2 regions of the Variovorax sp. Soil_C_17 genome follow, and region 1 is predicted to be linked to the other one. Evidence: predicted binding sites of a transcription regulator. Region 1 holds the regulator's gene; the other holds the start of a gene.
What was found. The regulator FNR, encoded in region 1, switches genes on or off when oxygen is low (the NO sensors DNR and NnrR bind a similar motif). The targets are predictions, from matches to a motif close to TTGATNNNNATCAA.

Region 1 (4,384 bases):
GCGATTTCTTCAACGACTTCTGGTCGAACTACGTCGCCCTCGCCACGCTGGGCAGCATCCTGCTGTGCGCCCTGCTGCTGTGGGTGGTGGCCCGCTCCTCGGCGCCCTCCGGTGCGGACAACACGACCGGCCATGTGTGGGACGAGGACCTGCGCGAGGCCAACAATCCGATGCCGCGCTGGTGGATCGGGCTTTTCGTGATCACCATCGTCTTCGGCCTGGCCTACCTGGTGGCCTATCCTGGCCTCGGCAGCTACAAGGGCGAGCTCGCGTGGAGCACCGCGGACGAGTACGCGAAGGACCAGGCCCGCGCCAGGCGCGAGCTCGAACCGGTCTACGCCGCCTATGTGGCCATGCCTGCCGAGCGCGTGGCCGGCGAGCCGGCGGCCATGGCCATCGGCGAACGCCTGTTCCTCAACAACTGCGCGCAGTGCCATGGCTCGGACGCGCGCGGCAGCAAGGGCTTCCCGAACCTGGCCGACAGCGACTGGCTGCACGGCGGCACGCCCGACAAGATCAAGGAATCGATCGTCGGCGGGCGCACGGGCGTGATGCCGCCGATGGCCGCCGCCGTGGGAACCCCCGAGGACGTGAAGAACGTCGCCAACTACGTTCTGAGCTTGTCGGGCAGCCCTCACGATTCGGTGCGTGCCGGCCTGGGCAAGAGCAAGTTCAGCGCCTGCGCGGCCTGCCACGGTATCGGCGGTGTCGGCAACCCTGCGATGGGAGCGCCCAACCTTGCCGACAAGGTCTGGCTGCACGGCTACGGGCAGGAGGCGATCATCGCGATCATCAACACCGGCAAGACCAACCAGATGCCCGCGCAGCAGGGCCGCCTGACGGAGGCACAGATCCATGTGCTGGCCTCCTACGTCTGGGGCTTGTCGAACAAGGCCGTCGTGGCCCCGTAGGCGCGCCGTGGAAGACACCGCCTCGGCACCGACCCGGCCCGCGCGCCGGGTGATCCCGATCGCCGCCGCGAAGGAGGAGGGCGGGGGACTCTTCGCCGCGCACAAGAAGATCTATCCCCGCGCCGTGCGCGGCGTCTTTGCGCGCTGGCGCTGGACGATGGTGTTCCTGACGCAGCTGGTGTTCTACGGCCTGCCCTGGCTCGAATGGGGAGAACGCCAGGCCGTGCTGTTCGACCTGGGTGCGCGGCGCTTCTACATCTTCGGCCTGGTGCTGTACCCCCAGGACCTGATCTACCTGACCGGGCTGCTGGTGATCTCGGCGCTCTCCCTGTTCCTGTTCACCGCGGTGGCGGGGCGGCTGTGGTGCGGCTATGCCTGCCCTCAGACCGTCTACAGCGAGATCTTCCTGTGGGTCGAGCACAAGATCGAAGGCAACCGGATCGCCCGCATGCGCCTGGACGAGGGCGAGTTCTCGCTCGAGAAGCTCGTCAAGAAATGGTTCAAGCACGTCGTCTGGCTGGGCATCGCGCTGTGGACCGGCTTCACCTTCGTCGGCTATTTCACGCCGATCCACGAGCTGGGGCTGGCCTTCCTGCAGACGCGCATGGGCTCGTGGGAGGTCTTCTGGGCCCTGTTCTACGGGTTCGCGACCTACGGCAACGCCGGCTTCATGCGCGAGCAGGTCTGCATGTACATGTGCCCCTACGCCCGCTTCCAGAGCGCCATGTTCGATCGCGACACCCTGATCGTGAGCTACGACAGGGAGCGCGGCGAGCCCCGCGGCGTGCGGTCCAAGGGCAGCGATGCCCGTGCGCTGGGCATCGGCGACTGCATCGACTGCACGCTGTGCGTACAGGTCTGCCCGACCGGCATCGACATCCGCAAGGGGCTGCAGTACGAATGCATCGGCTGCGGGCTGTGCGTGGACGCCTGCGACACCGTGATGGACAAGATGGCGTCCCCGCGCGGCCTGATCCGGTACGCCACCCAGAACGGGATGGCCGGCCATTGGACGCGCAGCCAGGTGCTGCGCCGGGTGCTGCGCCCGCGGGTGCTGATCTATGCCGGCGTGCTGATGGCATTGACGGTCGGCCTGCTCGCGAGCCTGGTCGTGCGCATGCCGCTCAAGGTCGACGTGGTGCGCGACCGGGCCTCGCTGGCGCGCATCGTCGAGGGCGGCCAGCTCGAGAACGTCTACCGGCTGCAGATCATGAACGCGTCCGAGCGGCCGCAGCGCTATCGCATCGAGGCGCGCGGGCTCGAAGGCCTGGGCGTGTCGCCGGCCGAGCCGGTCGAAGTGGGGCCGGCACAGTCACGCTGGGTGGCGGTGCGGCTGCAGCTTCCGTATGGCAGTGCGCCTGCCGGCTCCCACGCCGTGCACTTCGACATTCGCTCGCTGGACGGCAGCGCGCAGGTGTCGGAGAAGGCCGCCTTCATGGTGCCTCGTTGAATTCGGAAGGAGAACAGATGGACGATCACACGACGACCCTGCGGCAGAGCGAGCCCTGGTGGCGCTTCCCATGGGTCTGGATGGTGATGGCCGGGCCTGCCCTGGTCGTCATTGCCAGCTTCGTGACACTCTGGCTTGCCCTGCGAACGCCGGACCCGGTGGTTGCTGCGGACTACTACCGCCGCGGGATCGAGATCAACCGGACGCTGGCCGACAAGAAGCTGATGCCGGCGCTCGCCGGCCGCAACCATGCAGCGACGCCGGACGCCGACGTGCCTGCTCCCCGGCGCTGACGGTCATGAAGATGCAGACGTGGATGTCGATTCTCTGGCCGGCCTTCCTGCTGGCCAGCGCGACCGAACTCCTGGTGTTCGCGCTGGTCGATCCTGCCGATCTCCACTGGCGCGGCGAGGCGCTCGCACTGTCGCGCCAGGCGGTCTACACGGCCGGCTTCTTCGTGTTCTGGCTGCTGGCGGCAGGCGCGAGCGCGCTGACGCTGCTCCTGACGGTACCGGCGAGGAAGATCAACAACCCGGAGGATTGACGATGCGCCGCAGGCCCTCGGGATCGACGATGCGCACCTTGCGCTGGTCGATCTCGACGATGCCGTCGCCCATGAACTTCGAGAGCGTGCGGCTTACCGTTTCGAGTGTGAGGCCGAGGTAGCTGCCGATCTCCTCGCGCGTCATCCGCAGGATGAACTCGGATTGCGAGAAGCCGCGTGCGTGCAGGCGCTGCACCAGGTTCAGCAGGAAGGCGGCGAGCCGCTCCTCGGCCCGCATGCTGCCCAGCAGCAGCATCACGCCGTGCTCGCGCACGATCTCGCGGCTCATGATCTGGTGGACGTGGCGCTGCAGTGCCGTGACTTCGCGCGACAGCGCCTCCAGACGCTGGAAGGGCATCACGCAGACCTCGGCATCCTCGATGGCGACCGCATCGCAGGTGTGCTGATCGTTGACGATGCCGTCCAGGCCGATGATCTCGCCCGCCATCTGGAATCCCGTGACCTGGTCGCGGCCGTCCTCGCTGGCCACGCGGGTCTTGAAGAAGCCGGTGCGGATGGCGTAGAGGGAGGTGAAGGGCTCGCCGTTGCGAAACAGGGTCTCGCGCCGCTTCACCTTTCGACGGGTGGAGACCAGCTCGTCGATGCGCTTCAGCTCGCTCGGCTCCAGCCCGGCGGGCATGCAGAGCTCGCGCAGGCTGCAACTCGAGCAGGCCACCTTGATGTTCTGGACTTTCATGGGAGGCAACGGTTTGTTGGGGCCATTCTGGGCCGCCGCGCGCACGGGAGGCTTGATGCACATCAAGGTCGACCGGGCCGCCCGGCGGCATAGTGGCTCATTGCCTGCCTCTCGCTGCTGCGATGAACTCACTCCCGGCTGTCGCCAACGACGCTCCCTCTCCGGTCCTGCGCTTCTCGCGCATCGCCTGACCATGCAGACGGCGCTCGCGGGTACCGCGCTGCTGATGGGCCTGGTCGGCGGACCCCATTGCGTTGCCATGTGCGGCGCTGCCTGCGCCGGCGTGATCCGCATCGTGCGTGCGCCGGAAGGCGGCGGCGTCGCCACCCTTGCGTCAGGGGTGCGGGACGGCGCCGCATCCTGGGTCTTCCATGCCGGGCGAGTGGCCGGCTATGCGGCAGCCGGCGCCGTGGCCGCGGCCGCGGTGGAGAGCCTCGCCTTCGCCAGCGAACAGGTCGCGGCATTGCGCCCCCTGTGGGTGCTGCTGCATGTGTTCGTGCTGACCTGGGCCCTGATGCTCGCGGCGCTGGGACGCCAGCCGCTCTGGGCGCGCCGGCTCGGGCGGTCGCTCGCGGCGCGCCTGCGGCCTGCGACGGGCTCGCTGCGCGGCCTGCTCGCGGTCGGCGCGCTGTGGGTGGCCATGCCCTGTGGCCTGCTCTATTCGGCCCTGATGCTCGCCGGCCTGGCAAACGGGCCCGTGCAGGGCGCAGGGGTGATGGCGCTCTTCGCCGCAGGCAGCGGCGTGTCGCTGGTGCTGGCCCCGTGGCTGTGGCAGCGCCTGG
Region 2 (4,384 bases), on a different contig from region 1:
CAGCAGATAAAGCACGAGCCTGCGCTGGAGGCTGCGCGGCTCTGGTCTCTTCCGATCGCTCATGACGAAGGTTCTCCGGAGCCGAGCGCATAGCCGACGCCCCGGACGGTACGGACGATCAGCGGGTCGATCTTGCGCCGCAGCCGATGGACGTGCACCTCGAGGGTGTTGCTTTCCGGCTCCCCGCCGCTCCAGTCGTAGAGCTTCTCCTGCAGGAGCGCCCTGGACAACACCCGCTGCGAATTCGCAAGCAGCGCCTCGAGCAACGCCATCTCGCGCCCCGTGAGGTCCACCTGGTCGCCTTTCCAGCGCACCACCTTCGCGGCCGGGTCATATTCGAGCGCGCCGTGCTGCCATACCGACTGTGCCTGGCCCGACGAACGGCGCACCATGGCGCGAAGCCGCGCCGCGAGCTCGTCGATCGTGATCGGCTTGATCAGGTAGTCGTCGGCCCCTGCGTCGAGCCCGGCGATGCGCTGCTCCACGGCATCGCGGGCCGTCAGGATCAGCACGGGCAGCTTCATGCCGCGTCCGCGCCAGCGCGATAGCCATTGCATGCCGTCGCCGCCCGGCAGGCCGAGATCCAGCACCATTGCATCGTAGGGTGCCGTGGCCAGGGCGGCGTCTGCAAGAACCCCATCGCCGAACCAATCGACGACATGACCGAGCTGGCGCAAGCCCGTTGCGACGGCGTCGCCCAACAGGGTATCGTCTTCCACGATCAGGATGCGCATAAGAGGGGGGCTCGCAATCGTCCATTCTGGCGCGTTGGATTATGCGGAATGGATCAAAGCCGACCCGCGTCGAGGAATGTGAGACGAACCGCGTCCGGCACCGACGGGTCCGGTTGGCGGACTTCAATGGGCGATCAGCACCGGCACCGTCATATGGGTGAGCACCCCGCGCGTGACGCCACCCAGCACCCTCTCGCGCAGCCGCGAGTGCCCGTATCCACCCATGACGACGAGGTCGGCACCCACGTCCGAGACCCGCGAAAGCAACGCGTCCGATGTGCCGATCTCCGTGACATGCTGCTCGACCGTCGCCTGCACACCATGACGCTGCAGCCAGCGTGTCATCTCCGGGATCAGCAGTTCATCACCTTGGGTTGAAGCCGTACGCCGGAATGAAACGAGGGTGACCCGGCGCGCATGGGTCAGCAGCGGCAAGGCCTCGCGCATCGCCACTGCGGCGCCGCGGGACCCGTCCCATGCCATGAGGACGTTCTGCCCCACCTCCGCGAACTTGCCGGCGTAAGGCACCACGAGCACCGGCCGGCCCGCGTCGAGCATCACCCGGGACACGAGCCCGTGCACCGGCAGATCCGAATCGCTCGCGCTGTCGTCCTGGCCCACGACGACCAGGTCGCTCGAGCGCCCATGCGCAATCAGCGAGTCGATGGTCGTGCCGTCTGTTTCACGAACTTCGTACGATCCCGATCCCACACCGGCCGCAAAGCCGTCGCTGATCGCTTGCGCACGTTGCCGCAGGTATCGGGCGGATTCCGCGATGTAGTCGGTCATGCCCGTGGGAAGCGCGTCTGCCGGAACCGAGCCCTCCAGCAAGCCGCTGGGCAGCAGCCCGATCAGGTGAGCGCCCTGCGACATGGCGATGCCGTGCGCGAGATCGACGCGGGCTCTGCACCTGTCGGTATGGTCCAGGTGAACGAGGATGGTCTTGATGTTCATGGCTCGATGTCCCTTCACAAGGTATGCACCGGCAAAATGGCGCCGTGCAGCGATCTTCGCGGCGAAGGCACCCGATCGCCTTGATGTTCATCAATGCCGAGGCCTGCACGGCCAGTAGGATCCGACCAGCAGCAGCCCATGCCCATCAACTACGCCAGACGACTTACGGGTCGAAAGAGAACCCCGATCGCGAATCGCCACCTCGGGTTTGCGTTGGCATTCGTCGCCGGCGCGATCAACGCGGGCGGTTTCCTGGCCGTCCAGCAGTACACCTCACACATGACGGGCATCGTCTCGTCCATGGCAGACCATCTCGTGCTGGGTGTCTATGACGTTGTGCTTGCCGGAACGGGCGGACTGGTGTCGTTCGTGGCGGGAGCGGCAACTTCTGCGGTACTGGTCAACTATGCGCGCAGGCGCCGCATGCACAGCGAATACGCGTTGCCGCTGCTGGTGGAAGCCACCCTCCTGATCTGCTTCGGGGTCCTGGGGGCCAGGTTGTCCAGCGTGCGGGGTCTGTTCGTGCCCGTGACGGTGATGCTGCTCTGCTTCATCATGGGGCTGCAGAACGCCGTGATCACCAAGCTGTCGCATGCCGAGATTCGAACGACGCACTTGACCGGGATCTTGACCGACATCGGCATCGAGCTCGGCAAGCTTTTCTATCGGAATGCCGCTGGGCCGCCGTCCCATCTTCGCGTGCTCGCCAACCGCGATCGCCTCCGCGTCCTCACGCTCCTCGTTGCCTTTTTCTTCCTCGGTGGGCTGACGGGCTCGGTGGGCTTCAAGTATGTCGGGTACATCTCGACTGTTCCTCTCGCCCTGTTGCTGCTCATGCTTGCGGTGGTCCCGGCATTCGACGACCTGGCCAACATGGCACGCCGCTGGAGCCGCAGATCCAGGCAATCAGGCATGAGGGAGTGACGCCCGTCCCCAAGCCGATTGCAACTGTTCCTTCTGCTTGTCCCGGCCGCTTTCCTCAATGCCGACCCGCTTGATCCAGCGCAAGCCGCGGCCTGCCCGTACTTTCTATAGTGAGCTCCTCGACACCGCGCGTCGGAGCGCGCGATGGCAGTTCACCTCAAACCACCGCCGAGGACAGCTCATGAAACCCGATGCCATGCTGAGAAGCGATATCGTTGCCGAACTGAATTTCGATCCGGCCATCGTTGCCACCGATGTCGGCGTGATCGTGAAGGACGGCGTCGTCACCCTGACCGGCCACCCGTCGAGCCATGCCGAGAAGCACGCCATCGAGCGCGCCGTCCAACGGGTCAAGGGGGTGAAGGCGGTGGCAGTCGAGATGCAGGTAAAGCTCCCCTCCGGTCACGAGCGCACCGACGCCGACATCGCCGCGGCGGCCGAGCGTGCCCTCGAGTGGCACGTGCTGGTCCCCGACGACAAGATCCACCCCATGGTGGAGAAGGGTTGGGTCACGCTCAATGGCGAGGTCGAATGGGCCTACCAGCGCAGCGCCGCGGAGGATGCCGTGCGCGACCTGCTCGGCGTCGCGGGTGTCACGAACCGGGTCGTGGTCAAGCCGAAGTTCACGCCCGCAGATATCGAAGAGCGAATTCGGACGGCGCTGGAGCGCCAGGCCGACGAGGATAGCCGTCAGATCCAGATTCTGGTCAACGGCGGCGACGTATCCCTGCGCGGAAAGGTGCATTCCTGGACCGAACGCAAGGCCGCCCAGGAGGCCGCCTGGTCGGCACCGGGGGTGGCCAACGTGGTGAACAATCTGCTGGTGGAAGACTGACAGTGCGCATCCCGGCCTGAGCGGCTCAGCGCAGGTAAGTCTCCGCGGCGTAACGGCGCAGCATTCGGTGGCTGTTGAAGTACGAAGCGTTGAGCGAGATGGCGCCTTTCATGACCTTTGTCCATCCAGCGGCATCGTCGTAGAAGAGCGGGAGCACGACGTTCTCGAGTTGGCCATGGAGAGAGCGCGCGTCGCTCGCGGCGTCCTCATGGCTGCCATCGCGGCCGATGGCCCATCCTGTCACCCCTTCGATCCATCCTTCGAGCCACCAGCCATCCAGTACGCTCAGATTGGGCACGCCGTTCAAGGCTGCCTTCATGCCGCTGGTTCCCGAGGCCTCCAGTGGGCGCTGCGGCGTGTTCAGCCAGATATCCACGCCTGATACCAGCAAACGTGCGATGCGCACGTTGTAGTCGGGAAGAAACACCACAGGGACAGCGCCTTGCAGCTTGCGAGCGTAGTCGTGCAGGCGCTCGACCAATTGCTTGCCGCCGCTGTCGCGCGGATGGGCCTTGCCTGCAAGGACGATCTGGACCGGATGGCGCCGGGCAATTTCGCGCAGGCGGTCGATGTCCGAGAACAGCAGGTCCGGCCGCTTGTATGGCGTCATGCGCCGCCCGAAGCCGATGGTGGCCACCCCTGCGTCGGGGGCGCGCCCGCCCAGCCTGATGATCTCCTTGGCGAGTGCGGTCTTTGCATCGGCGTGGGCCTTGCGAATCTCCTCGTCGGCGATCCCAGTCGCACGCATCAGGAGTTCCGGTTCATGACACCACTGCGGGATGCATCTGTCGTAGAGCCGTCGAAAGCTGTCGCAGGCCCAGGTCCACGGATGCACGCCGTTGGTGATGGCACGAATCTCGTAGCCTGGGAACATTCGGCGGGAAACCTCCGCGTGCCGCCGGGCGACGCCGTTGACATGCTCGCTCAGGTTCAAGGC

Region 2: a site for FNR is predicted at 1,769-1,782, ahead of AC3A6Y_RS15085 (universal stress protein). Genes of this name have one in related genera too.

What each region holds. Positions count from the first base shown of each region.
Region 1 covers NZ_JBDGIT010000004.1:507,061-511,444, forward strand. The annotation lists gene ccoP (cytochrome-c oxidase, cbb3-type subunit III) at 1-911, shown strand, start outside; gene ccoG (cytochrome c oxidase accessory protein CcoG) at 856-2,361, shown strand; gene AC3A6Y_RS22540 (FixH family protein) at 2,379-2,654, shown strand; gene AC3A6Y_RS22545 (hypothetical protein) at 2,660-2,905, shown strand; gene fnr (fumarate/nitrate reduction transcriptional regulator Fnr) at 2,886-3,602, opposite strand; gene AC3A6Y_RS22555 (sulfite exporter TauE/SafE family protein) at 3,796-4,384, shown strand, end outside.
Region 2 covers NZ_JBDGIT010000002.1:1,378,015-1,382,398, forward strand. The annotation lists gene AC3A6Y_RS15075 (ATP-binding protein) at 1-63, opposite strand, end outside; gene AC3A6Y_RS15080 (response regulator) at 60-734, opposite strand; gene AC3A6Y_RS15085 (universal stress protein) at 858-1,688, opposite strand; gene AC3A6Y_RS15090 (YoaK family protein) at 1,827-2,612, shown strand; gene AC3A6Y_RS15095 (BON domain-containing protein) at 2,794-3,447, shown strand; gene glgP (alpha-glucan family phosphorylase) at 3,473-4,384, opposite strand, start outside.